2 regions of the Arthrobacter sp. SLBN-112 genome follow, and region 2 is predicted to be linked to the other one. Evidence: riboswitches for the same ligand, from Rfam matches in the RefSeq annotation. Region 2 holds a riboswitch; the other holds the start of a gene.
The links. A riboswitch is a leader RNA that binds a small molecule or an ion and turns the genes downstream of it on or off. The one in region 2 is predicted to bind glycine.
Positions count from the first base shown of each region.

Region 1: another riboswitch for glycine. It lies ahead of gcvP (aminomethyl-transferring glycine dehydrogenase); the one in region 2 lies ahead of cycA (D-serine/D-alanine/glycine transporter).

Region 1 is NZ_JAUSXY010000001.1:4,352,717-4,356,120, reverse strand. It holds gene QF050_RS20160 (MFS transporter) at 1-125, opposite strand, end outside; gene QF050_RS20155 (TetR/AcrR family transcriptional regulator) at 210-746, shown strand; glycine riboswitch at 857-953, shown strand; gene gcvP (aminomethyl-transferring glycine dehydrogenase) at 1,140-3,404, shown strand, end outside.
Region 2 is NZ_JAUSXY010000001.1:316,588-319,991, forward strand. It holds gene QF050_RS01500 (hypothetical protein) at 1-51, opposite strand, end outside; gene cycA (D-serine/D-alanine/glycine transporter) at 227-1,768, opposite strand; glycine riboswitch at 1,917-2,014, opposite strand; glycine riboswitch at 2,306-2,406, shown strand; gene gcvP (aminomethyl-transferring glycine dehydrogenase) at 2,567-3,404, shown strand, end outside.

The DNA of each region.
Region 1 (3,404 bases), 4.0 Mb from region 2:
TTGTCCATGGCGACGAGCAGCACTGGGAACATGAGCAGCCCCAGCGCGAGCCAGTCGCGCCGCGGGGAGCGTGTGGCCGGCCCGCTGACGGGTGCGGGCGCCAGGGTTGAGGGGGAAGTCGTCATGAGATAACTATACCGTCCAGACGGTATAGTTTGAAAACTTCGCCGTTTCCCGTTTCACCTCCGGCGGAGGGCATGATGGGAACCATGCCCCGAAAGCCAGTAGCCCGTGAAGCGGTCCTTGACGCCTTCGAAACCCTCTTGATCGACGTGGGGGAGCGGGCGGCCACGCTGGATGCGGTGGCCAAGAAGGCCGGGGTATCCAAGGGCGGCCTGCTCTACCACTTCCCCAACAAGGAAGCGCTCATTGAGGTGCTGCTGGACCGGTTGGACGGGCTGGCCAAGGAGGACGCCGATGCCATGGCCGCGGCCGGCGAGGGGGCGGCTGCCTACTTCATCCGGTCCTCCGTGTGGGCGGACACTCCGCTGGACCGGGCCATCGTCGCCGCCACCAGGCTTGCGGAGGTGGCGCACCAGGAAACGCGGCGGCGTTTCGCAGCCATCCAGCAGCGGTGGCTGGATGAGATCGCGGCCGATGTGGGTCCGGGGCTGGCCAAGGCGGTCCTGTACATGGGGGACGGGCTGTATTTCAATGCCATGCTGTCCGTGGGCCCGGCGCCGCAAGGGGGAGCGGACGCTGACGTGGAGGAACTCCTGGCAGCTCTGGAGCGGCTCCGCAGGTAACCTGGGCCATTTGCCGGGAAGGGTTGCGGCATAGGACAATGGAACGTTGTGAGGGCTGTCACCGGCCCGCATGATCCAGTACATGACTGGTCCAACAAATGAATAGCCTTTGATCTGCGGCGGGAGAGTTCTGCCGGTGTACAGGCAGGCGCCGTAGGAGCAAATCCTCCCCAGGAATCTCGCAGGCCCCCGTACCGCCGCGGCGAGGCACCTCTGGAAAGCAGCAGGCGGTTCTCCTGCCCCGATCGGGGCGCGGAGCTGTTGTGCTCACCGACGGTGCAAGCGGGTCCTGCCAGGCAGGAACCGCGGAAACTCTCAGGTCCAATACAGAGCGGGGAGGAACCCGAATCGCTGTGGCGTACCCTGCGCCGCCTGAGTAAATGGAGTTCCTTCGTGCCGGTTAGCCCAGCCTCCACCACCTTCGTAGACCGCCATATCGGCGCGCGCCGCCAGGCCGACGTCGACACCATGCTCAAAGCCGTTGGCTACGACACTGTCGATTCCCTGGTAGACACCGCTGTCCCCAAAGTCATCCGCCAGGAAACCGCCCTTCGCCTGCAGGACGCCCTCAGCGAAGTGGAAGTCCTCACCGAACTCCGGAAGCTGGCCGCAAAGAACAAAACGGCCGTGCAACTGATCGGCCAGGGCTACTACGACACCGTCACTCCACCGGTGATCCGCCGGAACATCCTGGAATCGCCGGCTTGGTACACCGCCTACACCCCGTACCAGCCTGAGATCTCGCAGGGCCGGCTCGAGGCGCTGCTGAACTTCCAGACCATGGTCCAGGACCTGGTGGGACTGCCCATCGCCAATGCCTCGCTGCTGGATGAAGCCACCGCCGTGGCGGAAGCCGTGCTGCTGATGCGCCGGTCCAACAAGGCGAAGCCCGCCGCCGACGGCAAGACCGTCCTGGACATCGACGTGCTGCCGCAGACCATTGCCATCGTCCAGGGCCGGGCCGAGGCGCTCGGCTTCGAGGTCGAGGTTGCGGACCTGTCCCAAGGCCTGCCCGAGGGCGACATTAACGGCATCGTGCTGCAGCAGCCCGGTGCGTCCGGCCGGGTCTGGGACCAGTCCGGCGCCATCGCCGACGCCAAGGACCGCGGCGCCCTGGTCACCGTGGCCGCGGACCTGCTGGCCCTCACCATGATCACCCCGCCGGGCGAGCAGGGCGCGGACATTGCTGTCGGTTCCGCCCAGCGTTTTGGCGTGCCGTTGTTCTTCGGCGGGCCGCATGCCGCGTATATGGCTGTCCGCAAGGGCCTGGAGCGCTCGCTGCCCGGCCGCCTGGTGGGCGTGTCCAAGGACGACGCCGGTGTTCCCGCCTACCGCCTGGCCCTGCAGACCCGTGAGCAGCACATCCGCCGTGAAAAAGCCACGTCCAACATCTGCACCGCCCAGGCGCTGCTGGCCATCGTTGCCTCCATGTACGCGGTGTACCACGGCCCCGACGGCCTGAAGGCGATCGCCGGGACGGTGCACGGCCACGCGCGCAGCCTGGCTGCCTCGCTTGCTGCTGCCGGAGTCAAGGTCCTGCACCAGAGCTTCTTCGACACCCTGACTGTGCGGGTCCCCGGACGCGCGGCCGCCATCATGGCCGACGCCGAGGCACGCGGCATCAACCTGCGGCGCATCGACGCCGACACGGTGGGCATCTCCCTGGACGAAACCACGACACCGGCCATCGTCGCCGAGGTTGCCGCCATCTTTGGCGCCACGGTCGCGGACGGTGAAGGCTTTGAGTTGGAGACCGCCGTCGAGCGTTCCTCCGACTACCTGCAGCATCCGGTGTTCAACACGCACCGGTCCGAAACCCAGCTGCTGCGCTACATCCGCAAGCTCTCGGACCGGGACCTGGCGCTGGACCGCACGATGATTCCCCTGGGTTCCTGCACCATGAAGCTGAACGCCACGGCCGAGATGGAAGCCATCTCCTGGCCTGAGTTTGCGTCCATCCACCCGTTCGCCCCGGATTCCCAAACCGAGGGCTGGCGTGAACTCATCGCCGACCTGGAAGCAGACCTGACCACCATCACCGGGTACGACCAGGTGTCCATCCAGCCCAACGCCGGATCCCAGGGCGAACTCGCCGGGCTTTTGGCGATCCGCGGCTACCACCACTCCCGCGGCGATCAGCAGCGCACCGTTTGCCTGATCCCGGCCTCGGCGCACGGCACGAACGCCGCCTCGGCGGTGCTGGCCGGGATGAAGGTCGTCGTCGTGGCCACCGCTGCTGACGGCACGATCGACCACGATGACCTGACGGCGAAGATCGAGACCCACAAGGACGTCCTGTCCTGCATCATGATCACCTACCCCTCCACCCACGGCGTCTTTGACGGGGACGTGCGCGAAGTCTGCGACGCGGTCCACGCCGCCGGCGGCCAGGTCTACATCGACGGCGCCAACCTCAACGCCCTCGTTGGCCTGGCGCAGCCTGGCCAGTTCGGCGGCGATGTCTCGCACCTGAACCTGCACAAGACCTTCTGCATCCCGCACGGCGGCGGCGGGCCCGGCGTCGGCCCTGTTGCCGCCAAGGCACACCTGGCACCGTTCATGCCGGGCGACGCGAACAAGGCCGCGCACGAAGCAGGCCACGGGGTTGCCATTTCCGCTTCCCGCTTTGGTTCGGCCGGGGTGCTGCCGATTTCCTGG
Region 2 (3,404 bases):
GTGGGCGGTTTCCTGTGCGATGCGTACTGCGGGATTGCTGCGCCGGGCCATGGTCACCTTCATTCAAATCGACCTGCAGCGGTTGGGCTGCCGTGCTTTTCCATCCTATGTGGATGAACACTAAGCATGCTGAACTTTCGGGTCTGCGGCTCCCCGGCCGGTCGGCTGCGGCGGCAGGATGCAGTACCTGGACCTCACCGCCGCCGCTGCAACCCGCCGTCGGCCGTTATTTCCTGGCCTGCTGGACCTCGTGCTCTGCCGCACCAGCGTCCTGGCCACCACTGCGCCCGGCCGCAGCGTTGTCCGCGCGCACCTCTGCCCGGAAGACCTCGAAGCGGGCAAGATGGGCGGGCCGGCGCCGAAGGACGGCCCACGCCACGCCAAGGACGACGAACCAGATGGGCGTTACCAGCAGTGCAACCAGCGTGTCGGGCTGGGTGGTCAGGGCCCACAGGACGAAAGCGAAGAACGCGTACACCACCCATACGGCGGGGATGCCACCGGGCATCTTGAACTTCGACGCCGCATGCAGGTGCGGCCGGCGGCGCCGGAAGGAGATGTAGCTGGCGAGGATGATCGACCAGACGAAGACGAAGCAGACGGCTGACACGGTGGTCACCATTTCAAAGGCCTTGCCAACGTCCTGGCCGGCATACATCAGTACGACGCCGGACAGCAGCAGGACGCAGGACAGGAACAGCGCGTTGCTGGGCACCTTCCTCGTGGAGAGGCGGCCGAACATGCCGGGGGCGTCGCCTTCCTGGGCCAGTCCGAAGACCATGCGGGAGGTGGAGTAGATGCCGGAGTTCGCGGAAGACATGGCCGAGGTGAGGACCACCAGGTTGACCACCGTGGCTGCGGCACCAAGGCCGGCCAGGGAGAACATGCCGATGAAGGGGCTGTGGCCTGCGGCGAACTGGGTCCACGGAGTGACGGCCATCAGGATGACCAGCGCGCCGACGTAGAAGAGCAGCACGCGGACGGGGATGGCGTTGATGGCCCTGGGCAGCGTGCGTTCGGGATTCTTGGCCTCGGCGGCGGTGGTGCCCACCAGTTCGATGCCCACGAAGGCGAACACCGCGATCTGGAATCCGGCCACGAAGCCCATGAACTCGTTGGGGAAGAACCCGCCGTGGCTCCACAGGTTGGTGAAGCTTGCAGTGCCCGCGCCGCTTTGGAAACCGGTGAAGATCATGAAGAGACCCACGATAATCAGGGCAGCGATGGCGACGATCTTGATGAGGGCGAACCAGAACTCGGTCTCACCGAAAGCCTTGACGGTGGCGAGGTTCAGCAGGAGCAGGATGGCAACGGTGGCCAGGCCCGGGATCCAGAGCGGCAGCGCCGGCCAGAGTTCCTTTGAGTAGCCGGCGATGGCGATGACGTCCGCGATTCCGGTGATCACCCAGCAGAACCAGTACGTCCAGCCGGTAAAGAAGCCTGCCCACGGTCCGAGGAGGTCAGCCGCGAAGTCACTGAAGGACTTGTAGTTCAGGTTGCTCAGCAGCAGTTCGCCCATGGCCCGCATGACGAAGAAGAGCATGAAGCCGATGATCATGTACACGAAGATCACGGATGGGCCGGCCGCGGAGATGGTCTTGCCGGAGCCCATGAAGAGGCCGGTGCCGATCGCTCCGCCGATCGCGATGAGCTGGATGTGCCGGTTGGTGAGCTGCCGCTCCAGGTGGGGAGGCTCGCTGCGGGCTGCCGCAGTGGCGCCTTGGTTGCGGGCCGGTTCGCCGTTGGACGTTTGGGGATGAATCGCCATGAGGAACTCCATCGATAAAGCGGCCTTTTGGGGGCCGCAAAAGATTTGGTTCCTCCCCGCTCTGTAGTGAACCTGAGAGTTTCCGCAGCCCAGGGCCGCTTGCACCGTCGGTGAGCCAGGGACATGCCTGGCTGCTTTCCAGAGTTGCCTGTCCGCGGCGGTACGTGGGCCTGAGAGTTTCCTGGGGAGGATTTGCTCCTACGGCGCCTGTTGGATGTACCGGCAGGGCTCTCCCGCCGCAGGTCGAAGGCATGTTCAATTGGACGCCGCAGCCCTGGGGGCCGCGGCGGGTCATGCGATGGGATGGGCGCCGGCTGGTGGGCCGCTCCGGATACGTTGAGCCGGCCACCGGGCGGTGCCGATCCCGGGGTTCAGTGTGGTGTCCGTCACGATCGAAAGTCAAACTTGTCCCGCCACAAGCTGGGCGGAAGGGTGCCAGGTTCCGGGTCCCGCTCCCTGCGGCAGTCGCCCGATTTGCCACCGGCAGCTAATCCCGATACCTTGTGAGCCGAATCACCCACATTTGAATAAGCCTTTCGAGCTGTGACGGGAGAGTCCTCCCGGCGAAACACCGGGCAGGCGCCGTAGGAGCAAATCCTCCCCAGGAATCTCTCAGGCCCCCGTACCGTCATGGCGAGGCGACTCTGGAAAGCAACCAGGCTTGTGCCTGGTTCACCGACGGTGCAAGCGGTCCCCTGCCAAGAGCAGGCAACGCGGAATCTCTCAGGTCCAATACAGAGCGGGGAGGAACCCATCCCATGCCGTGCCATCTTTGGCCGGCCAGAACTGGAGTTCCTCATGACGATTCAATCGCATCCAACATCGTTTGTTGACCGCCATATCGGCGCACGCCGCCAGTCCGACGTCGACACCATGCTCAAAGCCGTGGGCTACGACAGCGTGGATGGCCTCGTTGACATCGCCGTCCCCGCGTCCATCCGCCAGGAAACTGCGCTCCGGCTGACCGACGCCCTCAGCGAGGTGGAGGTCCTTGCCGAGCTGCGCCGGATCGCCGGCCGGAACAAGACCGCCATCCAGATGATCGGCCAAGGCTACTACGACACCGTGACCCCGCCGGTGATCCGCCGCAACATCCTGGAATCGCCGGCTTGGTACACCGCCTACACCCCGTACCAGCCGGAAATCTCGCAGGGCCGGCTCGAGGCACTGCTGAACTTCCAGACCATGGTGCAGGACCTTACGGCCCTCCCCGTGGCCAACGCCTCGCTGCTGGATGAGGCCACCGCCGTGGCCGAGGCCGTGCTGCTGATGCGCCGGGCCAACAAAAACAAGACCGCCAAAGACGGCAAGACCGTATTGGACGCCGACCTCCTCCCGCAGACCATCGCCATCGTCCTGGGGCGGGCCGAAGCCCTCGGCTTCGAGGTGGAAATCGCCGACCTCACGGGCGGCCTGCCCGAAGGCGACATCAACGGCATCGTGCTGCAGCAGCCCGGCGCGTCCGGCCGGGTCTGGGACCAGTCCGGCGTCATCGCCGACGCCAAGGACCGCGGCGCCCTGGTCACGGTCGCAGCCGACCTGCTGGCCCTCACCCTCATCACCCCGCCGGGCGAGCAGGGCGCGGACATCGCCGTCGGCTCCACCCAGCGTTTTGGCGTGCCGTTGTTCTTTGGGG